One region of the Paenarthrobacter sp. NPDC091711 genome, then DNA from elsewhere that is predicted to be linked to it. Evidence: riboswitches for the same ligand, from Rfam matches in the RefSeq annotation. Region 1 holds a riboswitch; each other region holds the start of a gene.
What was found. Region 1 has a riboswitch for cyclic di-AMP ahead of ACIQH5_RS07335 (hypothetical protein). Riboswitches for the same ligand answer to the same signal wherever they lie in the genome.
Positions count from the first base shown of each region.

Region 2: another riboswitch for cyclic di-AMP. It lies ahead of ACIQH5_RS13950 (NlpC/P60 family protein); the one in region 1 lies ahead of ACIQH5_RS07335 (hypothetical protein).
Region 3: another riboswitch for cyclic di-AMP. It lies ahead of ACIQH5_RS12740 (hypothetical protein); the one in region 1 lies ahead of ACIQH5_RS07335 (hypothetical protein).

Region 1 is NZ_JBIVTF010000003.1:319,026-329,497, reverse strand. It holds gene ACIQH5_RS07365 (helix-turn-helix domain-containing protein) at 1-274, shown strand, start outside; gene ACIQH5_RS07360 (maleylpyruvate isomerase family mycothiol-dependent enzyme) at 292-957, shown strand; gene ACIQH5_RS07355 (alpha/beta fold hydrolase) at 954-1,763, shown strand; gene ACIQH5_RS07350 (DUF6480 family protein) at 1,877-2,140, shown strand; gene ACIQH5_RS07345 (ATP-dependent DNA ligase) at 2,202-3,272, opposite strand; gene ACIQH5_RS07340 (hypothetical protein) at 3,318-3,551, shown strand; cyclic di-AMP (ydaO/yuaA leader) riboswitch at 3,681-3,827, shown strand; gene ACIQH5_RS07335 (hypothetical protein) at 3,830-5,146, shown strand; gene ACIQH5_RS07330 (PucR family transcriptional regulator) at 5,378-6,592, opposite strand; gene ald (alanine dehydrogenase) at 6,803-7,921, shown strand; gene ACIQH5_RS07320 (hypothetical protein) at 8,060-8,929, opposite strand; gene ACIQH5_RS07315 (RNA polymerase sigma factor) at 8,926-9,477, opposite strand; gene ACIQH5_RS07310 (hypothetical protein) at 9,570-10,280, opposite strand.
Region 2 is NZ_JBIVTF010000008.1:126,655-137,126, forward strand. It holds gene ACIQH5_RS13935 (PEP/pyruvate-binding domain-containing protein) at 1-2,374, opposite strand, end outside; gene ACIQH5_RS13940 (universal stress protein) at 2,394-3,431, opposite strand; gene ACIQH5_RS13945 (FAD-binding protein) at 3,851-4,543, shown strand; gene ACIQH5_RS13950 (NlpC/P60 family protein) at 4,703-5,500, opposite strand; cyclic di-AMP (ydaO/yuaA leader) riboswitch at 5,504-5,695, opposite strand; gene ACIQH5_RS13955 (copper resistance protein CopC) at 5,846-6,481, opposite strand; gene ACIQH5_RS13960 (NCS2 family permease) at 6,596-8,038, shown strand; gene hutG (formimidoylglutamase) at 8,128-9,075, shown strand; gene ACIQH5_RS13970 (hypothetical protein) at 9,138-9,602, shown strand; tRNA gene ACIQH5_RS13975 (tRNA-Cys) at 9,747-9,820, shown strand; gene ACIQH5_RS13980 (FadR/GntR family transcriptional regulator) at 9,895-10,472, opposite strand, start outside.
Region 3 is NZ_JBIVTF010000007.1:99,238-109,709, reverse strand. It holds gene ACIQH5_RS12750 (response regulator transcription factor) at 1-406, shown strand, start outside; gene ACIQH5_RS12745 (ATP-binding protein) at 410-1,915, shown strand; cyclic di-AMP (ydaO/yuaA leader) riboswitch at 2,025-2,210, shown strand; gene ACIQH5_RS12740 (hypothetical protein) at 2,212-3,066, shown strand; gene ACIQH5_RS12735 (glycosyltransferase) at 3,257-4,093, shown strand; gene ACIQH5_RS12730 (pyridoxal phosphate-dependent decarboxylase family protein) at 4,122-5,513, opposite strand; gene ACIQH5_RS12725 (HAD-IA family hydrolase) at 5,606-6,322, opposite strand; gene ACIQH5_RS12720 (VOC family protein) at 6,368-6,745, opposite strand; gene upp (uracil phosphoribosyltransferase) at 6,792-7,427, opposite strand; gene ACIQH5_RS12710 (nucleoside deaminase) at 7,450-7,962, shown strand; gene ACIQH5_RS12705 (glycosyltransferase family 4 protein) at 7,959-8,960, opposite strand; gene ACIQH5_RS12700 (6-carboxytetrahydropterin synthase) at 8,973-9,371, opposite strand; gene ACIQH5_RS12695 (zinc-binding alcohol dehydrogenase) at 9,375-10,388, opposite strand.

The DNA of each region.
Region 1 (10,472 bases):
CGACCTCTTGGCCAGACTGAGCCGAGGCGAAACCGTGACGGTCAGCAGCGTGGAGGAAATGCTCACCACCTCGCAGGCCGCGGAGCTCGCGGGCATCTCCCACACCTATCTGCGCAACATGACAGATCGCGGCGAAATCCCGGTGGAGTACCGCGGAACGCATCGAAGGATCCGGCAGGCTGCCATCATGGCTTGGCTGGAAAAACAGAAGAAGAAGCAGGCCGATGCTGAGGAAGCTGACAGCCACGCGGAAGAGAACGACGCGACACCCTAAGCTCCCCAAAACCGGGCATGCTGTTGAATAGCGGTATGCCTTCACGTTCCCCGTCGATTGTCTGGCCCGTGGTGCACCACGAACGCCGTGCCCTGTTGCAGGATCTGGAGCCGCTGCCGGCCGAGCAATGGCACACCCCGTCGCTGTGTGCCGGGTGGGATATTCATGACGTCCTGGCCCATGTGATTGACAGTGCCAAGACCACGCGGGTGACCTTCATTCGCCGGATGATTGCTTCCCGCATGGACTTTGACCGGGATAACGCCGTAGGGGTCGGGCGCGAAAAAACCGCTGACCCCGCGCAGACGTTGAACGGGCTGCGGGCTGTGCTTTCGCGGACCTCCACCCCGCCGGCGAGCCTGGCCACCCGCCTGGTTGAGGCCTTCGTTCATGGCGAGGACATCAGGCGCCCGCTGGGCATCCGCCGCGACTACCCCGCCGAGCATGTAGCCACCGCACTCAACTACCAGGTCAGGACCACCACCAAAATGGGTGGCGGCAAGGAGATCGCGGAGGGCTGGAGCCTGGTAGCCACTGACACCCCGTTCCACCACGGCACTGGCCCGGCAGTTGAGGGGACCGCCATCGCCCTGCTGCTGGCGGTTTCCGGGCGGCCGATCGGTCGGGATGAAGTGCGCGGACCTGGCGCCCCGGTGTTCCTGCAGCGTTTGGTCAACCCGTGAGCGCGCCAGGCAAGACCCCAGGTTTGCGTTCTGCTGACGTCCACGCTGCGGGACTGACCGGACGGATCCTCTGGGCAGAGGGCACGCCCGCGCCTGAACCGGCCGCTGAACCCCGGAACGAGCCCGCGTACATCTTGATCCATGGGATTGGCGTATCCCACCGCTACATGGCGCGGCTGCACGCAGTCCTGGCTGCGAGCGCGCCGACGTACTCGCTGGACCTGCCCGGATTCGGCGGGACGCCCAAGCCCGGCCATCAGCTCTCCGTGGAGGAGTACGGCGTATTCATAGCCGAAGCCCTCACGTCGTGTGGCATCGATTCCTATGTGTTGGTGGGTCATTCCATGGGAGCGCAGTTCGCCATTGAAGCAGCTTTGCATTCTCCGGAGCAGATCAGGCAGTTGGTCCTGATGGGGCCGGTAGTGGACTCGCGGCACAAGAACATTGGCCGGCAGTCCCTGGCGCTACTCCTGGACGGGCTGCTCCGCGAGAGCCCGTCGTCCAACTGGATCGTCACCTCGGACTACTTTCGGTGTGGGCCGCGCTGGTATCTCGCCGAGCTTCGCGCCATGATGGCGTACCGGACGGAAGAGCGGCTGGCGGGCGTCGGCGTGCCGGTGCTGGTGCTGCGCGGTAGCCGCGATCAGGTGGCGGGCCCGGATTGGTCGCTGCGGTTGTCCAGGACAGTGGCGCAGGGGCGTTTGGTGGAGATTCCGGGCGTCGGGCACGTGGCGCAACACATGAGACCGAAGGCTGTGGCGGATGCCATCCGGAGCTTCGTCACTGCCACGACTCCCCACCGCTAAGCACTGAAGCACGACGCCGGCGCCTGGTTTGGGTGCCGCTTGTCGGGTGGGCTGGTCCCGGCTAGGCTGACGAAGCAAGCGTATTAGTAAGTTTGCTTACGAAAGGGCTGATCGTGACTGACAAAGACTCGAATGAAGAGACCCAGGGCTTCGGTGCCACGGGCGCCACAGGACCCTACGACACGACCTCTGATGCCGATAGCATCCACGACGATCCCGATATGCGCCAGGACGAAGACGAGGACCCCGCAGCTTCCGCCAACCCGGACCCGCTGGACGGCAACGTCACAGGGTTGGAGCCCGGCGGCGGAGTGCCTCCGGGCGAAACCCCGCCCGCGGAAGGCAGCATGAGCAGCGACCAAGGGCACGAGGAGTAACTCCGCTGCCAACCCGCTGTTACGTTGCTGGCCAGCGACGTAGCAGCGGGTTCGCAACGTTCTAGGCGTTGGGCAGCTTCAGGATCTCCCCGAGATCGTACGCAGCGGGCTCTTCCAACTGAGAGTACGTGCAGCTCTCAGGGGTCCTGTCCGGCCGCCACCTGCGGAACTGCGTGGTGTGCCGGAACCTGTCCCCCTCCATATAGTCGTACGCCACTTCGATCACGAGTTCGGGGCGAAGGGGTACGAAGGAGAAATCCTTGCCCCCGCTCCACCGGCTTTGGGCGCCGGGCATGCGCGAACCTCCGGCAGTCTCGTCCTGTTTGGCCCACTCACCCCACGGGTGCTCGCCGAGTTCAATCTGGTACGGCTCAAGCTCTGCCACCAAGGCCTCCCGCTTAGCCATGGGGAACGATGCCACCACTCCCACATGATGCAGGCGGCCGGTGTCATCGTGGAGGCCAAGCAGCATTGAGCCCACAACTTTCGCGGTCTTATGCCAGCGGAATCCCGCCACGACGCAATCCGCCGTGCGCTCGTGCTTCGTCTTGAACATCACGCGCTTGTTGGGCTGGTAGGCGCCATCGAGCGGCTTGGATAGCACGCCGTCCAGTCCCGCCCCTTCCAACTGCACGAACCACTCCTGCGCCCGTTCAAGATCGTTCACCGCAGGAGTCACATAGACAGGGGGCTCGGCTTTGGCGAGCGCGCGTTCCAGGATGCCACGGCGCTCGGAGAACGGTTTGGCCATCAGGTTCTCCTCGCCAAGGGCAAGGATGTCGAACGCAACCATGGACGCCGGAGTCTTCTCAGCGAGCATCCTCACCCGGCTGTCGGCGGGATGAATCCGCTGCTGAAGCACCTCGAATTCGAGCCGATTGCCCTCGATCAGGACGATCTCGCCGTCGAGCACGCATTTGTCCGGAAGGTTCTTTCGCAGCGCCTCAACCACTTCCGGGAAGTAGCGCGTCATCGGCTTCTCGTTGCGGCTTCCCAGAATGATCTCATCACCGTCTTTGAAGACGATGGTCCGGAATCCGTCCCACTTGGGCTCGTAATGCCCAACATCAGGGATGGTCGGAACAGATTTGGCGAGCATGGGCGAGACGGGTGGCATCACAGGCAGGTCCATAGACAATGTCTACCTGCCGGTGCAGCGCGAAGCTAGTGTTAGGCCATGGATATCTTGCTCGTGTTGGCGGCGGTACTTGGCGTCCCGGCCCTGGTGGCGGGACTTTGGTACTGGTCCTCACGGCACAACAACCGTGGGAACGTTCGTCGCGGAGCCACCGGCGGAATGCTGGGAGTGGCCGACGAAATCTTCCGTCCGGAAACACACCAGGCCGTGCAGATCCAGAAGATTCAGCATGAGTTGCCGGCTCCAGCACCGGCCCCGAAGCCTAAGTCATAGAACCCTGTCGCTTGGTCAGGCCTACCGCCCGTTACATTAATGTGACTTTACTTTCCAGCTCATGTACCGTCGTAAGGCGACCCATATCTCCGCTGGGCCGCTTCCGGATTGACGCCGAGCTCTGCCGCAATCCGGGATCCGCCAGACCCGCGGCAGAGGCGGGGGACCCAGAGTTCCCGGGCTTGGTATCCAAGTCCTTGGGGTGAAGCCGCTCAGGCGGCCGGACGGCCTCGTCCGAACCCGACAGCTAACCTCGAAGGCGTTGAGAGGCAACCACCATGTCCCCAACCATGGATCAGCCGCGCCGCCCCCACACTGAGGACGGGCGCACCAAGCCAACCGGACGCCGTCGGGCCCAACCCAGCGGATTCCTTGACAACACACCGGCGGATTCCGCCGATTCGCCGCAGAACCCGGCACGCCCCGAAAATTTGGAAGGCACAAGCACGACGCCGGAGCCCGCCAAGGCGGCCACGCCCACCATCGCGACCCCCGCAACACGTGCGGAACTTCGTGCGGCCGAACGTGAGCGCGCTGCTCAGGCTGTGATTGCGCCTGAGTCATCGGCAGCTCCGAAGTCCACCACACCGGGACCCCCTACTGCTGCCATTCCCATCGTGCCGCCGGGCATGAAAGCAGATTCGCGGGATGACAGCTCCCGGGAACCCGCAACGGCAGCTATTCCATTGGTGCAGCCTGCACCACAGGAACCCGTAACTGCGGCCATCCCCGTGGTCTCTGCCCTCGATGAAACCGCGAGCACGCCGGAACCCGCTGAGTCCCCGCGCGGCAAGTCCCCGGCGCAGGTTGCCGCTGCTGCAACAGCCTCGGCATCGCTGGCAAGCCGTAAGGATGCCCGGAAGCAGGCAGCTGCACCCACCAAGTCCGGCTTCGGCTCCACGTCCTCTATTAGTCGTGAACCACAAACCGTCCTGCGAAAAGCAGCCTCGGTCAAACACATGAGCCAGCGCATGGCCGTGGTCGCAGGCGCCTTTGGCCTGGTACTGACAGCCGGTGCTTTGGGACCGGCCCTTGATCTTCCGTTCTTCGGCCAGGAAACCCCTGCGCAGGAAGCCAGCGGGGGCCATGCTCGCAGCTCAGGTTCGGCGTCGCCCGGGCCCAAGGCTTCCTACACCACGGCGTCATCTCCATCAGCCTCGACGCCATCAGGGGCAAGTGCGACCTCGGAAGCCGGCCAGCCCGCGACGGTCGCCCAGGCACCCGAGGCAGTGCCGGCGTCGTCGGCTCCCACCCCTCAAGTTTCGCTCGCTGACCCGGTATGGGTTCCGTCAGCAGCGCCGTCCGCAGTCCCGTCTGTTCCCGGTGCGGCCACCCCCGCCCCCAGCCAGCCGGCACCCGCGCCGAGCGAGGTGCCCTCGGATACCATCACCACACCGCCTGCGCCGACACCAACCGTCACTCCCACGCCAACGCCGACCCCCACTGGCACTCCCACACCGACTCCGACGCCCACGGATACTGCAACGCCGACGTCCAAGCCGAAGCCGGGAAAGCCGACCGCCGCATCGGCACCGCAAACCAGTGAGTCGGCGCTTCAGGACATCCTGGATGCGGCACAGAAGGTCCTCGGTTGAGCACGCGCCTGCCCCGAACCTCCACCCACGTGGGGTGGCATAGCCGGTACTGCAGCAGCAGCCGGACTGCCACGTTCCGTCGGCGGATGGGACGCTGGAGTTGTCAGCGTTTGCGGCGCTCCTAAGGCAACGCCACATACCTTCAGAGCACTTACAAGAGGAGGCGGGCACCCGGCCGGGTGCTCGCCTCCTGGTGTTTAAGTCGGTAGTAATGTGGGCGAGCTTAGGGCCTTAGATGCGCGGCCGCCCTGCCCAGCGGCGCGCCTTCAGTGCGGCATGCAATTCGAGCCGGATCGCGCCACTCAACGGATCAGCACCGATGAGCTGGCGGATCCGCCCGAGCCGGTTGTAAATGCTGCTCCTGTGGAGGTGAAGCTTGGCGGCGACATCCTGAACTGAGCCGTCGTTGTCATAGAGCAGTTCCAGGACAGGCAGGAGCTCACCGTTCTTATCGTGATCCTCAAGTGCCCGGAAATGCACCGATCCCGTGTCATCCCACCCGCCCGGTGCCACCAGACGATCAAAAAGTTGATACACACCAACAGCCCGGCTATCCACGAGCTCCCCCAGGGGCTGATCCACCGATGCAGCTTGCGCAGCAACCTTGGATTGCCGATAGGCGCCCGATACCTGCCGGATGACTTGGAAGGGCTCACTGATTCCCAGGATCACCCTGTCCACCTTGCGGCCTGCGCGTTTCGCGAGCTCCAGTTGGTAGTGCACCAGCACCTGGGCGTGGTCCGCCCGGCCGCCCGACTCGCGGAACAGGACCACCGAATGCGTCTCCGTTCCCGCGCTGAACAGGGCCGCGTTGACGCCGATGGTGGACTGCAGTGCCGCAGATCGATGCGTCAGGGTAGCGGCAATGGGGTCGACGTCGGACCTCGCGCCGTCGGGGTCGAGGATGGTCACCAGTTGCCACGGACCGCGGCCTTGGATTTCCTTCCAGCCTGCCACAGCGGCCACGGCGTTCGATTCGCCGCCGCAGGCTGACAGGAACTCCTGCTCACGCCTTCTCCGAAACTCCGATTCGGCCGTGTTGGAATCCAGGAGCAAGCCCGCCAACAGATCCAGCTCGTCACGCACGCCGGGCAGCTCGGCGAGTATCGCCGTCGCACTCTGTTCTTCAAGGTCCAGCTGCACCCACAAGTACCCCACACGGAAGCCCCGGACCAGGAGTGGCACGCAGACGCGGCCCAACATGCCGAGTTCGTCGTTGGCGGGAACCACCACGGGACGCACGGCAGTGGAGATGCCGTGAGCAAGCTGCCAGGCGCTGACGTCGCTGGGAACCCGCTTGCTCAGAAGGAAGTTCACGCGGACCCGGTCGGCGTGGGATTGATTGGAGCTGTAGGCGAGCAGAACGCCGTCGAGGTCTTCCAGGGACAGCCCGCGGCCCAGCTTCAAGGCCACCCGTTCAACGATCTGTTCCACGTCCTGCTGCATCCTCCAAAGCGTACCAACAGCAGGCGACACTTGACGCTTCAGTGCTCGACAAATGTCGAGCTCACCCGGCCAAGATCCTTGTATTCACAGGGTTTGCGTCTGTGGGCGGTCCTGAGTCCATGTCGCCTGCCTCACAGCCGGATTTATTCTGGAATCACAGCCCGCAACACACTTTTCGGCCGAAGAGGCCGCTAACGATGGAGCCCACAGATGATCATCGGTGTCCCCAAAGAAATCAAGAACAACGAGTTCCGCGTAGCCATCACGGCCGCCGGCGTCCACGAGTTCCGCACCCACGGACACACCGTTCTGGTTGAGCGCGGCGCAGGCCTCGGCTCGGGCATCACCGACGAGGAATACTCGATCGCCGGCGCCGAAATCGTCAACGAAGCCGACGACGTCTGGGGCCGCGCGGACATGGTCATGAAGGTCAAGGAACCCATCGCGGCCGAGTACCACCGCTTCCGCAAGGGCCTGATCCTCTTCACCTACCTGCACCTCGCCGCAGAGCCCGAGCTCACCGCAGAGCTCATCAACTCAGGCGTCACGGCCATCGCCTACGAAACCGTACAGGAAGGCCGCACCCTTCCCCTGCTCGCCCCGATGTCCGAGGTCGCGGGCCGCCTCTCCGTAGTTGTGGGCGCTTCCTCGCTGATGGCTCCGGCCGGCGGCAAGGGCGTCCTTCTGGGCGGCGTACCGGGCGTCCGTCCGGCCAAGGTTGTTGTCCTCGGCGCCGGCGTTGCGGGAACCAATGCCGCTGCCATGGCGCTGGGTCTCGGTGCTGATGTCACCATCATGGACATCAACATCAACCGGCTGCGCGAACTCGATGCCCTCTACCAGGGCCGCCTGAAGACCGTTGCCTCCAACGCCTACGAGATCGAGAAGTCAGTTATCGACGCAGATCTCGTGATCGGCTCCGTCCTGATCCCGGGCGCCAAAGCACCCAAGCTGGTCACCAACGATCTGGTTGCCCGCATGAAGCCGGGCTCGGTCCTGGTGGACATCGCAGTGGACCAGGGCGGCTGCTTCGAGGACACGCACCCCACCACCCACCAGGAACCGACGTACAAGGTCCACAACTCGATCTTCTACTGCGTTGCCAACATGCCTGGCGCTGTTCCGAACACCTCCACGTACGCACTGACCAACGTCACCCTGCGCTACGCCGTGGCCCTGGCCAACCTGGGCGTCAAGGCCGCCTTCGACCGTGACCCCGCACTGGCTTCAGGCCTCAACATCGCTGCAGGCCACGTGGCACACCACTCCGTTTCCGAGGCGCACAACCTGCCCCTGGTTACCGACTGGCACACGCTGGTTTCCGCGTAGCGAGGACCTCTCGCGGCGGGGTGCGGCTTCCACGAGAAGCCGCACCCCGCCGTCGTGGTTTAACGCGCGCCGAGTTGGCACTTAGTGACAATGTTTGGCGTAAACATTGTCACCAAGTGCCAACTCGCGGGGTGGCGGTTAGGGCCTGGCGGGGAGTTCGGGAATCAGCTCCGACGGAACCGGCACAGGTATGCCCGAGGGGCCAAGCTTTGAAGGATCGACCTTTGCAGGATCGATCGCGGAGGGGTCGATCCCCGGCGGGGTCACGGGCAACGCCGGAGGCGTGGGGATGACGCCGTGTCCGGGCTCCTGGTGCGACGGCGCCTTGGGTGTGCGCTGCGACGGTTCGACGCCGGGCTGCGGCTGAGGATCGGCAACGGCAGGACTGCCGGGTGCGGCCGGCGCGGGCTCGGGTTGAACAGTGGCAGGACCTTGCTGCGGCGCTTCGGGGACAGGTACCGGCGCGGGGGTGGTTCCAGCAGGGGCAACGGGCTGGGGAGCGCTGCCGGAACCGGGATTCAGTTGCGAGACCACCGAACCGATTGCTGCTCCAAAGTGCTGGAAAGCACCGGGCAATCCGCCCTCTGACGCGGCGGCAGCGGTAGCTCCGCCAGCCAAGGACACGGCAACGGCAAGGCCTGCGATGGCCGTACGGCGCTTCTGACGACGCCGGGCGGCAAGTTCGTCCACGGGAGGTTCGTCCACGGGGGCAACAGTGGCGAGTACCGCCGTCGGTGCACCCGACGACGCGGACGGTCCATCCGTCGTCGTGAGTTGCTGGGTGGCAGTGAGTTGCTGGGTGGCAGTGAGCTGCTGGGTGGCAGTTACCGGGGCGCTGACCATGAGCGCGCGGACTGCGTCGGACGGCAAAGGGGCAGTGCTGGCCAGTGATCGGAGCTCGAGAAGTTCGGTGCGGAGGGCGTCGTCGCCGGAGAGGCCGGAGTCTGCCAGCAGGTGGTCGATAGCCTGCTGATCGCGGCGTGCGCGAGGCGCAAATTGTTCGCTCATGATGTGCCGTTCCTTAGTAGTGCACGCTTCTTCAATGCACCCAATGCCCTGCGCTGTAGTTGTTTGACGGCGCCCTGGGACTTGCCCATGATCGCCGCAGTGTCTTCCACCGAAACATCGGCGACGATCCGGAGTGCCAGGACCTCCCGATAATCCTCGGGCAGGTCCTCCAAAATTTCGGTGACGCCCAAACCTGCGCCACGTCCGAAGGCTTGGTCTTCGGCCGATGGTGACCGCCGCGCGTCCAGGTCCGCTTCATATGGCGTGGAATCGGGCGTTCGTTCGCGCTTGCGATAGTGGTCCACCATCCGAGCATGCGCTATGGAGAACAGCAATGTCTTCGCCCCTTGAAGGCCGCCGTGGAGCGTTTCCAGCTTTGGATACAGGGCCAGGAAAACGTCCTGCGTCACGGCTTCGGGGTCGTCTACGCCGCGGGCCCGGAGGTAGCCAAAGACCGGTCCGGCGAACTTATTGTAGGCAGCCGTGAAGAGCAGGCCGGGATCGTCCTGATCCGCCTGCACGTATTCATCAGCCAAAGGGTTAAGCACCCGTGGATGCCCCCGTCCCACACCACATTACGTAGCGGGGCTCCTTGTCCTAAGCCAAGGAGCCCCGCCCTTAAACCGTAACCGCTGCTTGCTTAGCGGACAGAATCGAGGGGTGCACCCGGAACAGCCGGGACCTCGGTGGGAACCTGGGTGGGCAGCTCAGGAGTTCCAGGAACGGCAGGCACTGCGGGGACAGCCGGCGTGGCGGGAACAGAGGGAACGCCCGGCACTGCGGGAACCGCCGGTACTGCAGGGGTAGCAGGCAGTTCGGACGTCACTGCGGCGTCGACGTCGGCCTCGGCCTTTGCCGAACCGTCAGCCTTCAGGCCGGCAGCCTTACCGGCTTCCACCACGGACTCGCAGTGCGCCTCCACCTTGGCTTCGCCACCGGCAGCGATGGTCAAGGACTCGAAGCCCGGGACCTTCGTGTCGGACTTCAGGCCGCCATTGAGGAAAGCGGTGCAGAGGCCGAAAGCCTCCGGGGAGGTGGCGTCCTCTGCCGCAGCCTTGGCACCGGATACTGCGTCGGCAGCCTTGGCCTGGCCGGCCTCGGCGGCGTCAGTTGCGTTGGTCTTGGCGCCTTCGGTGGCGTCGGTGGCGTCGGCTACTGCGGAATCGGCGGCTTCAGCGGCCTTCTCAGCTACCGGGGCCGGCGCACCAACGAGGTTGTGGGCGGTCTGCTGGAATTCGGTTGGAAGTGCGCCATTGAAGGCAGCGACGCCGGTTCCACCGGCAGCTACGGCTCCGGCAGCCAGGACGCCCGCGGCGACTTTGCTGGTGGCAAGGACAGTGAACAAGGACATGAAACCCTCCGACAAACGATTTTGGGATTGCCCCGGCCGCGGTTGGGTCGCGACCGGATGATCAGTGTGCGGACGTGGCCCGCACACCCCCTACATCGTTCGTGGCGGCGGTGAGGTTACGCGTTGTTCAAAATTCTTTTTCAGGGCTTGGGTCCTGCTTCTCCTCCGTACTGCCGTTATCCACATACGGCT
Region 2 (10,472 bases), on a different contig from region 1:
CCTGTTCATAGGCCGCACGGCGGTCCGCAACCACGCCGCGCAGGTCATCCCCCGCCAAGGCGACCTCGACGTCGTCGAGGTCCAGAAAGAAGACGTCCTCCGCACTTTCAATTCGGTGTGCTGCCGCAAGCTCGTTACCGATCAGGAGCAGCTGCTCCCTCGCTGCCGACAATCCCAGGACGAGGTTGTACTTGGGCAACTCCCGCAAGCCAGCGAATCTCCGTGTCCGGTCCAGAGCCGTGCGAACAATCAGGGCATGGAGCGGACTCTTCGCCCTGGCGCGGGCCACAAAAAGGGCCACCTGCTCATCGGCGTCACGGGCCGCCCTGATGAACTGGCGATCCGGGGTCTCAGAACCCTCCCCAAGCCTCAAATAGTTCGCCACCACTCCGAGGATGTGGGTGGGATCATCTGACCAGCGCGGCATTCCGAGGTCGATCTCGGCAACGGCTCTGTGTCCATACGTTCGAAGGAACGCTTCCACGCCGGACTGCGCAACCGGAGGGAGGTCCGCCGCCCGATACTGTTCAACCAACTCCACTGCCGTCCTGCCCACCATGGAGGCAACGGCGTCGGGATCCTTCCGGATGTCCGAGGCGAGCTGCCATAAAGCCAGGTCCATCTCCGTGGTGACGTTGTTGGGTAGGCCGCGGATCACTGTTTGGAGTTGCTCGTACGGCGCCTGCCCACCCAGAAGCCGGCTCACCAGCGCCAGCATGGCGAATCCGAGCGCAGGAAGAGGCAGAATCTGCGGTACTACGGCGAAGACTTCCTCTCCCAGGATTCTCTGCACGTGGCCGAGCCGCTGATGGGAGGTCGCTGTGCTCGGCACAGCCAAGGTGGTGCGTAATTCCGCGTTGATGCGCTCCACCCCTGCCATCGCCGCAGCCGGCCGGAAGAGTCCGCGGAGCACGGACGCGGGGACACGGTACTTGGCCGCAACCGGCCCAATGTGGCGAAGCAGCTTCAGGGGCGTCTTGGTGATCACCGTGAAGCGTGGATCATCAAACAGACCCCGCATGAGTGTGGCTGAGCGGGCTTCCATCACATCGAAAACCCGCGGAACGATTTCCCGCCCGACCCGGCTTCGCAGCACCGCTGTGAGATCGAAAAATATGCGCTGACCGGCCTCATAATACGGTGGAGGACCGGACCTGGGATCAGGTACATCGAACGCAGCAGTCTTGGCGACGCATGATGCGATGAGGCGGATACCGGCCAAGCCCATGGGCGTCAATGGCCTTGTGAGCCCCTGCGCGAGGCTGAAGTTCAGGAAGGCGTGCTCCCCCGGCGCAGGAGGCGTTCGGGTGGTTTGCGGGTACAGGGTTGTGATGGGCCGGGCCTGGGTGAGCCACAGCTTTCCTCCGGCGTCGATGGCCCATTCGGTATCCTGCGGGGCGCCGTAGTGTTTCTGGACCTCCCGGCCCAACGTTGCGAGCGCAATGACCTGGCCGTTACTGAGGCAGGGCTGAAGAGCCGGGTCATCAAGCAGGGCCCGGTGACGCCGCTCAAGTCGTTCCGTGCCGCCGCCTGGAACGGCGCGGATCTCCACGCTTTTGTCCCCCACGGTCGCACTCACAATCTCGCCGAGCAGGGAGTCCACCACATAATGATCCGGATTCACGGCACCGGAAACCACCGCTTCCCCCAGGCCAGGGCTGGCATCGATGACGATCTCATGGCGATTTCCCGTCACGGGGTTGGCCGTAAACATGACGCCGGCCGCCGTGGAGTCCACCATCTCCTGCACCACCACGGCCAAAGCCACCGTGGCGTGGTCAATCCCGTTGGTGGTCCGGTAGGTCACGGCGCGGTCTGTCCAGAGCGAGGCCCAGCAGCGGCTCACGACGTCCAGGACCGAGTCCACACCCACGACGTTCAAGAAGGTGTCCTGTTGCCCGGCGAAGCTCGCGAACGGCAGGTCCTCGGCGGTGGCCGAAGACCTGACAGCCACTGGAACGTCGTCTCCCAATTCCTCGTAGGCCGAACTCACCGCTTCTGCGATCCCGGCCGGCACCCCGGCGTCGAGAACCAAAGAGCGGGCACGGGTGGCGATCTCACTGAGCCGGTCCAAGCCTGAGGTGTCCAAGCGAGGGACGTCCGGGCCGGAGGTGCTGACCTCATTCAAAGCCGCGAAGACATCCTCCAAGCCGGCGGCCGCGAGTGCCTGCCGGTACGCAGCTGTTGTGAGGCAAAACCCCGGCGGCACAGGCAGCCCCGCGCTGGCTAACTCGCCCAGGTTAGCTGCCTTGCCCCCGACCTCTGGAAGCATGGCTCCTCGGATGTGGGCGATGTCCATGACAAGCAGCGGATCGGAACCGCTCATGCGGGCGCCCCGATCCTGCGCCGGCTTCCCGGGCTGATTCTTGTCCATGGACGAAACGGGCGCCGACTCAGGCAGCGCCGAGCATGGGCCCGAATTTGTGGCGGTCAGCCAACCGGGGATCTTCCCGGTCCGGAACCACCAGCACAGGGCCCTTGGCGTGGTGCAGGACTCCGTCCGATGTTGAACCCAGCAGCATTCCCGCGAATCCACCGCGGCCCCGTGTACCCAGAACTACCAACTCGACGCTGCGGCTGGTTTCCACCAGAACATCAACCGGCGAGCCGTCACGGAGATCCGTTTCAATGGCCAATGAGGGGAAGTGGCTTCTGAGCCACGCAACACCCGCATCAAGCTGGACCCTGATATCCGCAAACAGCGCATCACGGTCCAACGGAGCCGGAACCCAGGCCAGGGAACCGCTGTATTGAGGAACAGCGCAGATAACCCGGAGCTTGGCGCCCATGCGCTGGGCTTGCTCGGCAGCCTCGAGCACGGCAACGCGAGCTTGTTCGGAGCCGTCAACGCCTACCACAACCACATTTTCCACGGTCCGCGGACCGGACTTGGCGTGCTCGGCCTTGATGTGTTTGTCCTCGGTGTTCTCGCCCAGCCTGTCGGCGCAGTAGAGCGGGACCGTCACCGTGGGGCATTTGGCGTGTGCGGGCAGGGCACTGCTCACCGAGCCCAGCAGACGTCCGACGAACCCGCCGCGTCCCCTGCTACCGAAGACCAGCAGCGCAGCATCCTCGGAAAGATCCAACAGGACACCAGCGGCATCGCCGTTTTCCACGGATGCATCAACGTCGATGGCGTATCCGGAGACTTTGTCCAGGGCTTGGCGAACGATTGCGTCCGCGCCCTCGCGTATGACGGAATCGTCAACTGTTGCGTAGCCACCGTCCAAGCCGGAGGCCGCGAAAATGGGCACGGAGTAAGCCGTGACAATATGCAGCGGAAGCTGACGGCGTTCCGCCTCCCGTGCAGCCCAGACCAAGGCGCACTGACCGTGCTCTGAACCGTCCACTCCGACCACGATGCCACCTGGTTCCACAACCTGGTCCTGGCCGTCCTGTGGCTCTTCACTGTGTCTACCGTGCTGGTCCATGGGGGCCTGCCTCTCCACCTGCTGCTTGATGTTCCGGCTATTCTGCCAGAGGTTCCCGGCGTAGAACTCTCTGACTGTTCCATTGTCAATGGCCGGGGCAGGAGAAACTCTAAAAATTCCTGCTCCCAATGCTCACTATTCTCGGTCAGCAGTGGCGAATCAAGACGACATTGGGCTATGTGCATAACGGTCAGGGCTCGGTTCCCGGCCGTCGATATTGCGCTCCCGACGAACAGACAAAACGCGCCGCCTAAGAGGCTATCCATGGCCGAAAAAGTTCGGTAGTGTTCGAGTCACCGAATGGCCGGCGAGGGTGTCTCACAACACACGCCCCGGCCATTTATTTGCGGCCGCTTGGGGAACTCGGACGCGATCCCACGCGCTGCCGTAAGGCACACACGTCAAGGAGGAACCAAGCAGTGTCACTCACGCCTGATTCCGCCACGGAACGCACCACCACCGTGGTCATCGGAGCCGGCCTGTCCGGCTTGGCAGTTGCCAGCGAACTCAGCCGTTACGGCGTGGGTTCAATCGTTGTGGACGGGTTCGGAGCGTTGTCCGCTCCAGGACCGTCCGTCCACACAGGCATGCTTCAACGCACTGACTCCGCCGATCCCGCAGCAATGCAGGAACGCAACGAAATCCTCCGCCACCTGCGCAACTACGCCACCAACCATCACTTGGACGTTCGCAACACCACACGTGCCGTGCGCCTTGATTTCCTGGGGTCAGATCCCTCCCGGCAGATCGGATATGGCCTGGTGGCCAGCATGACCACAGCGGGCCTGAGGACCGGGCTCCACGCATCCGGCCCCCTCGAATCAAGTCCCCGCCAATGGGCGGTCCACACGGCCCACGGTGTTCTCCTGGCAGACCACGTAGTAGTAACGCGCTGCGCCCAAAGCCAGTTGCGGCGCATGCTTGCCGAACTTGGCATAGCGGTAGGCCAGAATCTTGCCGCGGCCATGCGGGCCGTCGGCATGCACCTTGTGGGTGTCGGAGACCTCATTACACCGTCTCCCAAGGAAGTGCTGCGGCAAGCCAAGGCAGTGGGCCAGGCGATCTCTTCAAAGGTTGCCCTGCCGCCGGGTCCCGGCATCGCCATCGCCTAGCAGCACCCACCAGCCAAGCCAGCCAAGCCCAGCCAGCCCCCGCCGCTCAGGCGCGCCATCCGGCGTCGGACATAACGCGCTGAACTTTTCCGAACAGAACTTAACGCCAAAGGCCGGTACCTCCGAAGAGGTACCGGCCTTTGAACTAAGCGTGAGGCTTTATGCGCCAGCGCGTACGTAGGTCAGGGGACCCGTTGCGGTCAACCAGCTGATCGGGTGGATGCCCGTCTGGTTGCCGTTGATGCCGCCGCTGATGGCCTGTCCGTTGCCGATGTAGATGGCAACGTGGCCGGACTGGACGATCATGTCACCGGGCTGGGGATCGCTAACGACCTTGCCGTAGTTCATGAACTGCATGGGACCGAGGTCGCCTACCGGGATGCCTGCGGAGCCAAGGGCCTTTTCAACCATGGCGGTGCAGTCCTGGAAGATGCCGATCTGTGCGTAAGCCGAAGCAACCATGGCTGCGTTGACTCCGCCAGCGGCGGGGGCAGCAGCTACAGGAGCAGCGGCAACCGGTGCGGCAGCCACGGGAGCAGCAGCAACCGCAGCCTGAGCGGCGACGGGAGCTGTTGCAGCAGCGGTGGTCACAGCTGCCTTCTTGGCTACGGGAGCCTCAACAACAGGAGCCGGCTTTTCGATGACCGGAGCTGCTACGGAAGCAACGGCGGGACGCTCGAAGTTGACGGTAGCCGTCGACAGGGCGGTAACAACCTTGGTGGGTGCCTCGGATACGGTCTCGGCGACCGTTGCGGGGCTGGAATCGCGCTGAACCGGGGTCTCAGCTGCGTGAGCAGCAATGGAACCGGTCAAAACGAGGCCCGAGGCAGCTGCGATAACAGCTGCCTGACGGCCAGCGCCGGAAGCGTTGCTGGCCACTGCCTTCGAGATGGAGATGAACGGATTAGGACGTACGCTGTCCGCCTTACGACGGCCGCGAAGAATGCGTGAAGACATGAAAGAGCCTCTCCCGATGCCTGCGAGGTTAGCTGTCGGATTCGGATGGGAGTCACCCGGCCACTATCCCCCGCTGTTCAGCGGAAGCTTCGTGACTTCACCCCAAGGCACGCTCGAAAGCGGCCTAAATTGGGTTCCCCGTCTCTGCCGTAGGTTTGTCTGCGAACGGATTCCGGACTGCGGCAGAGCTAGGCAATCAGGCCGGAAGTGCCCGCTACGTGGAACAGGCACAGGTACTACCGTACGCGATGATTCCCCCGAAGTCACATTTAAGTAACGGGAAGTGGGCGTCCGGCGTGTCGCGGTAACCGATTCGAGATATTCGCAGCTACGTAGAAAACCGCGCTATTCCGCGGGAGTATCCGCATCCGCGTCGTTAGAAGCCGCCAATTTCTTCCTTGCGGTAACGGCGAGATAAATAACGAGACCCACAGCTACAACAGCCAGCCCAACGATGCTCCACGGGAAGGGCTGCGAGGCGTCCTCGGCCGGCTCATTATTGCTGGCCGTGCCGGGCGCGGCGGTACCCGCGGTGGGAACCGCGGCTGACGAAGCTGACGCCGTCGGCGAGGCACCTGCCGTACCACTCGCCGTCGTCGAGCCTCCCGCGGCGGCTGTGAAGGTGAAGGTGCCCTCAATGGGGTGTGAATCGGAGCTGACAACGCGCCATACCACCGTGAACTCACCTGCGGGGGCGCCCTCGCGAAGCTTCTGAACGGCCTGGTTGTCGATAATTTCCACGGGACCGTCTGCCCAGTTCTCGCCTCCGGCCGTCACGGTTACACCGGAACCGATGGCGAGGGGGCGGTTGTTGAACGTAATGGAGACCGACGCCGGAACTTCCGCCACGCTGGCACCGTTGGCTGGCGTGGTTGATTCGGCGACGTCGTGCGCGGACGCCGGCGCCGCGGAAAACAGCAGGGCGGAAGCAAAAGCAAGAGCAGCGACGACGGCGGCCAGAAGCGGGCGGATGGTACGCATGGGGCGGTTTCTCCTAGTGTTGGCTTCCTTACAGACTAGGCGAATCGTTGGGATGGCCCGCACCGGACAACATAGGATTTGAGAGCAAACTCCCCTCGATCCCCGGAGACCTTCATGCTGAAACAAGGTTCTGCAGTAGACCGCTACTTCAAGATCTCCGAACGCGGATCCACCTATTCGCGGGAAATCCGTGGCGGCTTCGCGACCTTCTTCGCCATGAGCTACATCGTGGTGTTGAACCCGCTGATCCTCTCCGGGCCCGACTCAAGCGGCGCGTCACTGGGCTTCACCGCCGTGGCAGCCACCACGGCGTTCGTGGCCGGCATCCTGACTATCCTCATGGGCGCCTGGGCCAAGCACCCCTTCGCGGTGGCAACAGGCCTGGGCGTCAACGCGTTCGTCGCGGTCACCGTTGCCTCGCACCCCGGTCTGACATGGCCGGACATGATGGGCCTGGTGGTGCTGTCCGGTGTCACCATGCTCATCCTGGTGCTCACGGGATTCCGCACTGCCGTGTTTAAGGCGGTGCCGGAAGCCCTCAAAACGGCGATCGTTGTGGGCATTGGCCTCTTCATTGCACTGATCGGCCTGGTCAACGCCGGATTCGTGCGCCGCATCCCCGACGCCGCCGGCACCACTGTTCCCCTCGGTTTGGGCGTGGACGGCAAGCTCTTGGGCTGGCCTACCCTTGTGTTTGCTGTGGGCCTAATCCTGACCATCGCCCTGGTGGTCCGCAAGGTCCGCGGCGCCATCCTGATCGGCATCGTAGTTTCCACGGCCCTGGCCGCGATCCTCGAGTTCACGCTCCACATTGGCCCGAGCTTTGATGGCACCAACGTCAACCCCCGCGGCTGGTCTTTGGTGGCGCCCAAGCTCAGCGAATGGGGCGCACCGGACCTGTCCCTGATCGGCAAAGCCAATCCGTTTGGCGCCTTCGAGCACCTAGGTTTCATCGCTGCAGCTTTGTTGGCTTTCGTGATCCTCCTCAGCATCTTCTTCGACGCCATGGGCACCATGGTGGGCCTGGCCAACGAGGCCGGAACCGTGGATGAGGACGGGAACATCCCCAACGTGGACCGCGTTCTCCAGGTGGACGCGCTGGGAGCGATCGTGGGCGGTGGAGCCTCTGTTTCCTCCAACCAGATCTTTGTGGAGTCCGGCGCAGGAATCGGCGAAGGCGCACGGACCGGGCTCGCCTCGATTGTCACCGGCGCGCTCTTCCTGGTGGCCATGTTCTTCACGCCGCTGATCAACCTGGTTCCCTTTGAAGCCGTTGCCCCCGCCCTGGTGGTGGTGGGCTTCATGATGGTCTCCCAGGTGGGCAAGATCGACTGGCAGGACTGGGGCGTTGGAATTCCCGCGTTCCTGACCATCGCCCTGATGCCGTTCACCTACTCGATTGCCAACGGCCTCGGCGCAGGCTTCATCTCCTTCGTCCTCATCCGCACCTTCCAGGGCCGCGCCCGAGAAGTCCACCCGCTCATGTGGGCTGTGGCTGCCGCCTTCCTGCTGTTCTTCGGCATCGGTACCGTGGAAGAGCTGCTGGGCGTCAAGTAACACTCCTCCGCGAGGGGATGTCCGGGGTTTCAGACACTCCCTCCATGGAATCGCTGGTTTTCGCCGGCGTGTTGGGGTGTGCTTGAAGCATGGAAACCAGTGCCCCCACCGTCGACGTCACGCCCACCCCGTGGACCGGCCGTTTTGATGGGGACGGCGCTGAGCACCGCCGCTGGTGGCAGGCCATCACCCCGCACACGTCCGCAGCCGCCTCAGAAGGTGCGCGTCCCGCCGTCGTGCTTGGTTTCTGCAGCGACGCCGGCGTCCTCCGTAACAAGGGCCGTGTAGGCGCGGCCAAGGCTCCGGCCGCCATCCGGTCGGCGCTGGGTCCGCTGGCGTTCCACCTTGACCGTGACGTGTTCGACGCCGGTGATGTGGTGGTGGAGGACGACTCACTGGAAGCGGGCCAAGAGCGCGCCGGACGCGCCATATCGGGACTGCTCGACGCCGGAAACCTCACTGTGGTGCTTGGCGGAGGCCACGAGACCGCGTTCGCCAGCTACCTCGGCGTGGCCGGCTCTGAAGCGGTGCGCGGCAAGCGGCTGGGTGTGCTGAACCTGGACGCCCACTTTGACCTGCGCGATGAGCCGAGGCCGAGCTCGGGTACGCCGTTCCTGCAGATGGCCAACGCGGAAGCTGCGGCTGGGCGCGAACTGCAGTACGCCGTCGTCGGAATTTCTGAGCCGAACAACACCCGAACGCTCTTCGACACCGCCAACCGGCTGGGCGTGAAGTACCTGCTCGATGAACTGTGCTCGCCCGAGGCATCAGAGGTTTTCGTCGCTGACTTCCTGGCGGGCGTGGATGTGCTGTACCTGACCATCGACCTTGACGTGATGCCGGCCTCGGTGGCTCCCGGGGTGAGCGCGCCTGCCGCGTATGGCGTGCCTTTGCCGGTGATCAGCGCGATCTGCCGCCAGGTGGCTGCGAGCGGGAAACTCCTCCATGTGGACGTCGCCGAGCTGAACCCGGAGTTCGACATTGATTCCAGGACCGCGAAGGTTGCGGCCCGCTTGGTCAACACCTTGCTTGCCTAGATTTCCCGACCCCTTTTCCAGCCGCCCTCTTCCACTTAGCCTGTGGGGAGGGAAGGACGGCAATGAGCGCAACTCCTGTGCAGGACAAGTGGGCTTGGGTAGCCGGGCCGGTGGCTGTGATTCTGGGTCTGGCAGCGCATATGGTGGCTGGCGGCAGCGTTCCGGCCGTCCCTGTCCTCGTGGCCTTCGCCGCCATGGGTGCTTTGGCTGCACAAGTCATGTCCCGTTGGATCCGCGGGCCCCTGCTCTTGCTACTGGTGTCCGGGGTGGCCCAGCAGTTGCTGCACTGGGGATTCGACGCTTTTGGAGGCTACTTCCCGGGAACAGGGTTCTTGGACCACCTGCACGGCGGCCAGGCGCTGACGGACATACCCGCTGGGGCTGCCGCCAGTGGAGGCAACGTTCATCTGCTGCTCTACACGCACATGGCTGCTGCCATCCTGACGCTGCTTCTTGCTGCGGGAGTTTCAAAGCTGGCGGCACAGGGACGTGAAGCGTCTCGTCGAGGAGCAGACCAGAGCCACTGAGCGGACCACCCTGCTTCGCATTGAGTCGCATTAGGGCCTCGTTCAGGTCATGGACAGCAACCTGCGGCAACGCTTCGTAGCCCTGCGAAAGAGGGGGCAATGAACGTTGAAGCTGTCCATGCCGGGCCCCTACTGTCGTTAAAGCGTGGTGTACCCGAGAGGCCAGGGAGCTGCCTGCAAAGCAGCGCACGCGGGTTCGAATCCCGCCACCACGTCCAAGCGGCCCGCGAGGTGGCATTTGATGCCAATGTTTGGCTCAGACATTGGTATTAAGTGCCATCTCGCGGGAGATTTACTGGGCTGCGTCGAACCCCGCCAGCAGGCGCCGTGAAGCCGTAGCCATGTGCGAGCGCATGCTCTGGGAAACTTCGGAAGCGTCACGGGCCACGAGTGCCTCGAAGATTGCAGTGTGTTCGCGCAGGGCTGCCTCGGCATGGCCCTCATCGGTCAGTGCCCGGTCCACCCAAATCCTCAGCAGCGAGCGAATGCTCTGGAGGAGTTCCTCCAGAACCATGTTGCCGGAAGCAGCCGCGATCTCACGGTGGAAGGCTGCATCGGCTTCCACGAAGGCTGCGAGGTCGTCGAGGTTCTTCTCCATGACGTCCAAGTCGGCCCTCATTCGCTCCAGGGCCTCGTCGGTGACCCTGAGCGCGGCCAACTCCACAGCCTGAACTTCCAGCCCGCTGCGCAGTTCAACCAGTTCGCGGGTCCGCGGCTCCCCCAGCATGAGTCCCCAGCTGAGCGTTCGAGGCAAGAGTTCGGAGACGCCGTCGCGCAGGTATGTTCCCGAACCCGGCCGAACAATAACGATGCCCAGGATTTCCAAGGCGGCCAGTGCCTCGCGGATGGCTGAGCGCCCGACTCCGAGCG
Region 3 (10,472 bases), on a different contig from region 1:
CGCCGCCGGTGGTGACGACTACGTCACCAAACCGTTCAGCATGGAAGAAGTCCTCCTTCGCCTCCACCGCCTTGTCCAGCGTTCCGGGGTGGCCGCCATGGACACTGCCGAGCTTGTGGTGGGTGATCTCACCCTGAACGTGGACACCCGCGAAGTCACCCGGGCCGGCGAGGACATCCCGCTCACTGCCACACAGTTTGAGCTTTTGCGCTACCTCATGGAGAACCCCAAACGGGTGGTCAGCAAAGCCCAGATCCTTGACCGCGTGTGGGACTACGACTTCGGTGGCCAGGCCAACATTGTGGAGCTATACATCTCCTACCTGCGCAAGAAGATCGAAGCCAACCATCCGCCCATGATCCACACCATTCGTGGCGCCGGATACGTCATCAAGCCAGCGGACTAGGCGTTGAGCACGCTTTCAGGAGTGGCCAGAAGCTCAGGAAACTCACAGCGCAGCTGGCTCAACCCGTCCACCTGGCATTTGCGCACCCGGCTGGTCCTGGTGGCAATGGCCCTGTTGGTCGCCATTTGTGGAGCCGTCGGCGTGGTCAGCTACGCGTCCATGGACATGGTTTTTAACAAGCAGCTCGACAGGCAATTGGAGCAGGCGTCCAGCCGCGCGAATGACTTCGGCAGGCCGCCGTCGAACTTTCCCACGAACCCCTCCGGAAGGCCTGACCCGCTGGAAGCGCGCGGCCAGGCCGCGGGTACGCTCAATGCGAGGATCGATGGATCAACCGTGAGAAGTTCCGGGCTGATCGACGCCCAAGGAAACCGCGTTTCACTCTCCGCAGCCGACGAGCAAGTCCTGTTGTCGCTCCCCAAGGACAACCTTCCCGTGGATCGGTCCCTGTCCAACGGCGATTACAGGCTGGTGGCAGTGGACACCAACGGCGACGTGATCGTGACAGGTTTGCCTCTGGCGGACAAGCAAAGCGCCGAGGCCTCCCTGGTGTGGACCATGGTGCTGGTTTCGTTGGGCGGATTGGTGCTGATCGGACTCGCGGGAACCGTGATTATCCGGCGGACCATGCGGCCGCTGGAGCAGCTCTCCGAGGTAGCCACCAAGGTTTCGCGCCTACCTCTCGACGCCGGTGAGGTGGCACTAGCGGTGCGCGTACCGGCGTCGGCCGCTCATCCCGGAACGGAAGTGGGCAGCGTCGGCCATGCTTTGAATCTGATGCTGAACAACGTCTCCAACGCACTGGAGGCACGGCAGGAAAGCGAAACCAAGGTGCGACAGTTCGTCGCTGATGCATCGCACGAACTCCGCACACCGCTCACCGCGATCCGTGGCTATACCGAGTTGCTGAGGATGACCGAGACTTTCACCGATGACGGCAGGAGGTCCTTGGCGCGTGTGCAAAGCCAATCCGAACGCATGACCACCCTGGTGGAGGATCTTCTGTTGTTGGCCAGGCTGGACGAGGGCCAGCCCGTGAAAGTCGAGGACGTGGACCTCACCCAGTTGGTGATCGAAACCGTCAGTGACGAAAAAGTGATGGCACCGGACCACATCTGGCAGCTCCAGCTCCCCGATGAACCTGTGACGGTCCGCGGCGATGCAGCGCAACTGCACCAGATGCTGGCCAATCTTCTGTCCAATGCGCGCAAACACACGGACCCCGGCACCACCGTGGTCACGGGCGTCATGCTCTCCGCTGATGGCAGCGCCGTGGTCACCGTGACGGACAATGGCCCGGGCATTCCGGACGATTTTCAGGGCCGCATATTCTCCCGGTTTGCCCGCGCTGACGCCGCAAGGTCAGGCTCCGAAGGCACCTCCGGACTCGGCTTGTCCATTGTGGATTCGATTGTTGCCGCCCATGGTGGCACCGTGGAAGTGACCTCACGGCCGGGCCGTACCGAGTTCGCCCTCCGGCTTCCCACCGTCGGCAGCGAACTCGCATAACGAATCCGGCAAGGCGACTCACCGGCGCCGTGATCTCTGTTACCTAAATGTGACTTCTCGGGAAACCTCCTGTACCGTCGAAAGGGTGGGTCGCCCCAAGCAGGCCCACATCCGGGATGCGCCGAGCTCTGCCACTTCCCGGAGTCCGTTCTTTCTCCGAGGCAGAGACGGGGGACCCAGAGTCTCCGGACCCAGGCATTTTGCCGGTCCTTGGGGTGAAGCCGCAGCGTGATGCGCGGCCGGATGACCTCATCCGAACCCGACAGCTAACTCCGCAGGCGCTGAGAGGTAATCACATGTCTGAATTTAACGATCAGTCGCGCCCTTCCGCGCGTCACCGCGACGAACACAACGCACCGTTGACCAAGTCGCAAGCTGTCCTCAAGAACGCCGCCCGCCAGGGCAAGTCCGGCCACCGCATGTCAGTTGTAGCCGGTGTCGTAGCGGCCGCACTGGGCGTTGCATCGCTCGGAACCGCCGCAAACGCCGCACTGACCCTCCCTGAGGCGAGCCGCGTTGCCGGGACCCAGGCCGCCGCGCAGGTCAGCACCAACAAGTCAGCTGAAATCGCCGCTTCCCTGGATGCTGCCGCCGCCAAGGGCGCAACCGACCGGGCTGCCGCGGACAAGGCAGCTGCTGAGAAGGCCGCCGCCGAGAAGGCTGCCGCTGACCAGGCAGCAGCCGCGCAGGCCGCTGCCGAGAAGGCAGCCGCTGACCAGGCCGCCGCCCAAGCGGCCGCTGAGAAGGCCGCCGCTGACGCTGCTGCCAAGCAAGCCGCCGACGCCGCTGCTGCCGCCGCCGCCGCGGAAGCTGCAGCTGCTGCTGCCGCCCCGAAAGCCGTGGACGACCCCGCTGCTGCCAAGGCGTACGCACTCAGCATCCTGGGCAACTACGGCTGGAGCGCAGCTGAGATGACTGCCTTGAACACCCTGTGGGAGAAGGAATCCAACTGGAAGACCACTGCCACGAACGCTTCGAGCGGCGCCTACGGAATCGTCCAGTCCCTGCCGGCCGGCAAGATGGCCTCAGCTGGTGCTGACTGGCAGACCAACTACCAGACCCAGATCAAGTGGGGCCTGAACTACATCAAGGAGCGCTACGGATCCCCGTCCGCCGCTCTGGGCTTCCACTTGGCCAACAACTGGTACTAAGCCAGACTGCTTGATTGCCGCGCCCGTTGCCGCCGTTCGCACCAGTACCCACTGGAGCGGATGGCGGGAACGGGCGCGGCTTTTGCCGTTTCACAGGTGCTCCCCCGGTTCACAGGCACGGCCCATGGTTCACAGTGGGGTCACAGCTTCCGCCTAAAGCACTCATATTCGGCGGCGCCATTCTGGAAGCATGACGCTTACAGATCCCCGGCCGGTACTCCACCAGCAGCTGCAGCGCTCCCCCGTGGACACACGCGCGCCGGTTCCCGTCCTGGACATCGCCATCCCCGTGTCCAATCAGGAAGCCCGCCTGGAAGAGCAGTTGCGCAGGCTCCACGGGCACCTCATGGACACGTTGCCGCACACCTTCCGGATCACTGTGGCGGATAACGCCAGCACGGACAGCACCCTGAGGATCGCCGAACGTCTGGCGAGGGAACTCCCGGAGATCAAGGTGGTCCATCTGGATCTAAGGGGCCGCGGAAACTCGCTCCGCCGGGTCTGGCTTTCCTCTCCGTCTCCCCTGCTTGCGTACGTGGACCTGGACTTGTCCCTCGACCTTTCGGCCGTGGCACCCCTTCTGGCCCCACTGATCTCCGGCCACTCGGACCTCGCCGTCGGCACGCGGCTGGCAAGAGGTTCGCAGGGGAGATTCAGCCACCGCCGTGACGTCGTTGCGCGCGCATACAATTTTCTGCTGCGCGTGCTCACCGGTGCACGCTTCTCCGATGCGGAGTGCGGCTTCAAGGCCATACGTGCCGATGTCGCCCATCAGTTGCTCCCCCACACCGGCGATGACGCATGGTTCTTTGATACCGAGCTCCTGATCATCGCCGAACGCTGTGCTCTGCGCATTCATGAGGTCCCCCTCGACTGGACCGACGATCCCGACTCGGGCATCGACGTCGTACGCACCCTCCTGACCGACCTCAAAAGGCTGGCGAAACTGACAAGGAAGCTGCACCGCGGGACAATCCCCATCGACGGGCTACGCGCCGAGCTGGGCCGCGGAGCTCAGCGGTGCTGACCTCCGGCGCTGTCCACCGCCTGGAACGCTACGCCTCCGGTTCGGCCTTCACAGCACCACGCACCGCAGCAATGGACGCGGCGACATCACCGGCATCAGTGGTCCAGTTGCTCACCGAGATGCGCAGGATTTCCCGGCCGCGCCACGACGAACCGGACATCCACACAGCCCCCTCCGCCATGAGGCGCTGGGTGACACGGTGCGTGCGATCGTCGCTGCCGAAGCTCACCGAAACCTGCGTGAACACGACGTCGTTGAGCACCTCCACGCCAGGGATCGCGGACAGCCCTTCAGCCAAGGCACGGGCGTTCGCCGCCAGACGCTCCACCATGGAGATCACGCCGTCCCGGCCCAGTTGCCTGAGTGCGGCCCACACCGGAATGCCACGAGCACGGCGCGACATTTCCGGGACCTTCTCGAAGGGGTCCCCCGGTCCGGCATCCGTGGCAATGAGATAGCTCGTGTGCACGCTGAAGGCGCGCCGCAAGGCTTCCGGGCGCGCCACGATGGCCAGCCCACAGTCGTAGGGGACGTTGAGGGTTTTATGCGCGTCCGTTGCCCACGAATCGGCATCCTCCACACCGGCCAACCGGGCACGCAGCGTCGGGCTCACAGCGGCCCACAAACCAAAGGCGCCGTCCACGTGGACCCACGCTCCACGATCATGGGCCACGGCTATGGCTTCCTCCATGGGGTCAAAGGCCCCGGAGTGGAGGTTGCCCGCTTGCAGGCAAACCAACGATGGGCCGGGTTGCTGATCCATCGCCTGGGCCAGGGCATCGGGGAAGATCCGGCCTTCGTCGTCGGCATCTACCGGAACGCAGGCGCCCAAGCCGAGGTATCGCAACGCCAGATCCACTGCGGCGTGCCGTTCCCGGCCTGCGAAGGTTGTGATGCGCGGTGCTCCACTGAGGCCAAGGGCTTGGAGGTCCCAGCCTGCCTCGTCCATCAGGTACTGACGACCTGCCGCCAGCCCTACGAAATTCGCCGTGGTGGCGCCCGTGGTGAATCCGACGTCGGCTGTTGAGGGCAGGTGAAGGAGGTCCAGAAGCCAGGCAGCGGCAGATTCCTCGATGGCTGCAGCCGCAGGGGTGGCGAACCGGAGCCCGGTGTTCTGGTCCCAGGCGGAGACCAGCCAATCGGCGGCCATGGCAGCGGGCAGTGTTCCGCCCATGACCCACCCAAAGAATCGCCCGGACTGGATCGCCATGAGTCCGGGTTCAGCAAGTGCGGCGAGCTCATCAACAACTTCTGCCGCATCAGTGGCCCCGTCGGGGAGACGCGCCAGGATGCTCTCGGCTACCTGGTCGGCGTCAGTGGAAGGGCGGACGGAACGTGTGGGAACAGACGCCAGCCAGTCACCGGCGTGGACCATGGCCCGCTCCAATGCAGCACCGTACGCCTCCGGCATCGCAGACATGCGCACAGCCTACGCCCGGTTCAGCGCTTGGAACAGCCTGAAATGGGTTGGGAAGAAAGTGAGCGACGCGTTGCCTCAGCAGCCCAGCGCAATTAGAGGGTGAGCGTCAGGAGGTGCCCGCCGTCGTCGTCCTTCACTGCGGTGACCGTCACTGCCGAGTAATCCGGGATCCGCCACATACCCGGTTCCAGTTCCGCATTGTGCGTGGCAGCGGCCTTGCCCACCACAACGGTCCGCATCCCCGCTGCACGGGCCGCCGCAATACCGGCAGGCGCGTCCTCGAAAACCACGACGTCGGCAGGGTCGGCTCCCAGGAGCGCCGCCGCCTTAAGATAGCCCTCCGGGTGCGGCTTTCCGCGGGTGACTGACTCGGCGGTGACCGCGGTGGATGGCATGGCGAGCCCCGCCGCCTGCATACGGATCTCCGCAAGGATCCGGTCCGCGGAGGTGACCAAGGCGATGGCCTCATCAGGAAGTCCCGCCAGGAGGGCCTCGGCCCCGGGAAGGGCGATCACCCCATCGGTCCGGGAACGCTCCATCTGGCCGAGCTCAGCGGTCAAAGCCTCAAAATCTGCACCGGCCGGCGCGTACCGGCGAACAGTATCCCCGGCTTGGACGCCGTGGGAAGTGCGCAGGATCTCGTCAAAATCCAGGCCGTACCGCTGGCTGAACTCGAGCCACACTTGCTCAACTATCGCCGTCGAATCCACCAGTGTGCCGTCCATGTCGAAGAGAACGGCACGGACGGTCAGCACTGAGGATTGGGCAGCGGGTCCAGTGTGGGCGGCGGGATCGGCAGGATGGCTCATGGTTCCATCCTGCCGCACGCTCATGGGGTGGTGCCGAAGTGTGACTTAGCCGTTGGGCCGCTGCGGGAGGTACTGCACCGCCCATTTATTGCCGTCAGGGTCCGCGAAATAGACGAAGTGACCCCAATCCTGGACGTCGATATCGCTGACGTCCACGCCGTTGGCCTTGAGTTGCTCATGTGCCTTGTTGATGTCCGCCACCACCACTTGGAGGCTTGGCGCTGTTCCGGGAGGGGCGTCACTGAGACCCTCCCCGATAGCGATGGAGCACGCCGAGCCCGGCGGTGTCAGCTGCACGAAGCGGATGCCGTCCATGGGACGCTCATCGAAATCGGCGTTGAAACCAACCTTGTTGACGTAGAAATCCTTCGCGCGGTCGACGTCGGAGACAGGGACAAACACCAGTTCAAGTTTCCAGTCCATGCGCCACAGGCTAACGAAGCCCGATGAAAACCGGTAGGGGGCTTTCTTAACCCGCTACGCCGTAGAGGCGGTCTCCGGCGTCGCCCAGGCCAGGCACGATGTACGACTTCTCGTTGAGCTTCTCGTCAATCGAGGCCAGGACGATCTTCACGTTGGCGTCGGAAAGCTCTTCTTCCAGCTTGGACAATCCCTCCGGAGCGGCCAGCAGGCAGATGCACGTCACGTCCGAGGCGCCACGCTTGAAGAGGAACTTGATGGCCTCACGCAGGGTGCCACCAGTAGCAAGCATGGGGTCAAGGACGAAGATCTGGCGGCCGGTGAGGTCCTCGGGGAGGCGCTCGGCGTAGGTGATGATGTCCAGGGTTTCTTCGTCGCGGGCCATGCCCAGGAAGCCAACCTCGGCAGTGGGGACCAGCTTGGTCATGCCCTCGAGCATGCCAAGGCCCGCGCGCAGGATGGGGACCACCAGCGGAGTGGGCTTGGTGAAAGCCGTGCCAATGGTGGTGGTGACGGGGGTTTCGATCTCTACTGGCTGCGTCTTGACCTCGCGGGTGGCTTCATATGCCAGGAGGGTGACGAGTTCTTCAGTGAGCTGCCGGAAGACCGGTGAAGGGGTGTTCTTATCCCGCAGAACGGTGAGCTTGTGAGCGACCAGCGGGTGGTCCACGACGAGTGTGCGCATCCCCCAAAACTATCATTGAGACATGAGCGCCACCGAGCCGTATCACGCAGACCACATGGCCTGGATGGGCCTTGCCCTGAACGAAGCCCGGTTGGCGTTGAAAACTGACGACGTACCCATTGGTGCCGTGGTGTTGGGGCCCGACGGCGGCGTGCTGGGTTCCGGACGCAACGAACGGGAAGCGCACGGGGACCCGACCGCCCACGCCGAGGTTGTGGCGATTCGCCAGGCCGCTGCTTCGTTGCGCCAGCGCGCTCAGGATTCCGGTGCCTCCGATGACGGCTGGCGGCTTCAAGACTGCACCCTGGTGGTCACCCTTGAGCCCTGCTCAATGTGTGCCGGGGCCATTGTCCTGGCCCGGATTCCGCGCGTTGTATTTGGTGCGTGGGATGAGAAGGCAGGCGCGGTGGGCTCCGTGTTCGACATCCTCCGCGAGCGCCGGCTCAACCACTGGGTAGAGGTCTACGCGGGGGTTCGTGAGGAAGAATGCTCAGCCTTGCTGAAGGACTTTTTCGCAACGCACCGGGTGCCCTAGCTCGTAGGGGGTTGGAGCGCCTCCAGGACGGCGGCGGCCGTGGTGTCCCAGCCGCTGAGGTGTTCGCGGGCTCGGAGGGCGTTGCTGCGCCAGGCGTGCTGCAGGGCTGGATCGGTGAGCCAGGTCCTTAGCGTGGTGGTCAGGGTGCCTTCCTGCGTCAGGTCCAGCGCGGCGCCTGCCTCTGCGTGGCCGAGGGCTTCCACAGCACCGGTCCCCTGCCGCACAAGCACGGGGACGCCATGAGCCAGCGATTCCGTGACCACCATGCCGAAACTCTCGGAGCGCGAGAGAAGGACGCTGAGGTCCGCTTTGTGCCACTGCGCTTCGAGGGTTGGGCCGGTCAGTTCACCTGTCACCTTGATGCGGTTCTCCAGCCCGTAATGCTCGACGGCGGCCCTCACCTCGGCTGCGTAGCTCGCGTCAGCGTTCTCCGAGCCGATGAGGGCTGCGGACCATTCCACGTCCTGCAGGGTGGCCAGGCACTCCACGAGTTCGAGCTGGCTCTTGTTGGGAAGCAACGCCGCGACGGCGACTATATGCGGTGGCTGCGATCCCTCGGCGAGGTCTGCTTTGTCGGCCCCGGGCGCGGCGATGACCATCCTCTGCGTCCCATGCCTCGTCTCGAGCTCAGCCGCTGCATGGGCGCTGGGGCAGATGATTCCCGTGGCGGCAGCCAACGCCTTTTCCTCAAGCTCGGGGTGGTCCGCCAACGCCATGTGGGACAGTATCCACACCTGGGTTCCGGCGTTGATCGCGCCGGAGATCTCGTCCGGAGCCCCACTCGCTACCAGTCCGTCGGCAATCACTGTTGTGCCGCCGTCGAGCATGTCAGCGAGACGTTGCCGGTCCGCGAGGCTCCCGACCGGCCATTCGCCGTCGACCGTTATTGTCTCAACGGTGACGCCCAAGGCGGTCAGGTGCTCGGCGAGCTTGGCGTTGTACTTGTTGCCGCCGGAGCCGTGCCGGACGTTCCCCGGGACCAGGAAGCGGATGCGCACTTACTTACCGGGTTACTTGACCGGGAGCTCCAGCGAATAGCCTGCCCAAGCGTCAGGGTTTTCGCGGAGGACCACGTCAATGCCGGTGAGGGCCGGACCATCCGCGGTGTCCTGGATTTGGGCGGCCATGGCGTCGGCAATGTGCTTCGCGAGCGCCTCCGTGGTGGAGAGTTTACCCTTGAAGGCGGGGTGCTCGTCCAGGTTCTTGTAGTTCAGGTCAGCGAGTACTTCCTCGAGGATGCCGCCGGCGGCACCGATGTCCAGGACGATCGCGTCGTCGTTGACATTGGGGCGGCGGAAGGTGACCTCGGCGACGAACGTAGCCCCGTGCAGTCCCTGGGCTGGGCCGAAGGCTTCGCGGGGAAGGCTGTGGGCGATCATGAAGTGGCGTCGGACGGTCAGGCTGAACATGTATTAATCCTCCGGCTGGGGGTAGGCGACCACGTGGCAGAAACCGCCGGGCCGCTCGAACAGTTTTGTCAGTGTGGTGGGCAGGTTCCGGAACAGGCACTCGCTGGTCAGGAAGGTGTCGAAGAGCGGGTCCTTCAGCTCGATGGCCGCCTGCTCGAGGCGCTCGGCGTTGGTGCGCCGGTGCCTGCGTGGGAGGGCGACGGCGCCCACTTGGCTGGAGCGGATGTTGAGCCGTCGGGCGTGGAAATCCTCGCCGAGCGGCAGCGTGACTTCCTTGTCCGCGAACCATGAAAGTTCGATCACGTCCGAGTCGTCGCCGGCCAGTTGCAGGCTCAGCTTGAGGCCCTCGTTGGAGGCGGAACAATGGAAGACGATGTCGTTGTCGCTTTTTGCATTCTCTGGTTCGGCGAAGTCGACGTTGATGGTTTCTGCCAGCTTCCGCTTCTCCGGATCCGCATCCACCAACTGCAGGCGGCCCAGCGGATACTTCCGCAGGAGCGTCGCCAGGACGCCACCCACCAAACCACCACCGACGACGGCGACACGGTCTCCCAGCCTCGGCCCGGCTTCCCAAAGCGCGTTAATGGCGACTTCGACGATGCCCGTGAGAACGGCGCGTTTCGTAGGGACTTCCTCTGGGATTGCCGTGAGTTGGCTGGTGGGAATCACATAGAAATCTTGGTGTGGGTGCAGGGTGAAGACCGTTTTTCCCCGCCACTCGTCCGGGCCTTCTTCCACAATGCCCACGTTCAGGTAGCCGTACTTGACCGGGCCCGGGAAGTCGCCCTCCTGGTGCGGGGCCTGCATCAGGTCAGCCACCCGCTCCGGGACGCGGCCTTCGTGGACCACTCGCTCCGTACCTCGGCTGACACCTGAGTACAGGGTCCTGACCAGGGCTTCGCCTTCTTGGGGTTTGGCGATGGTCTCGGAGCGCAGCTCGCCGTCGCCCGTCTCGGTGACCCAGTAGGCGTGAGCTTCGTGTTCGTGTTCTAGTTCGTGTTCCCGCGAAATCGTCATGGTACTTACGAATCTATCGGTGGGGCGCTGCGGACGGAAGTTGGCTGTGCTTTGTCCTGTTCTTCCCGTTGGTCCGCGGGGCCT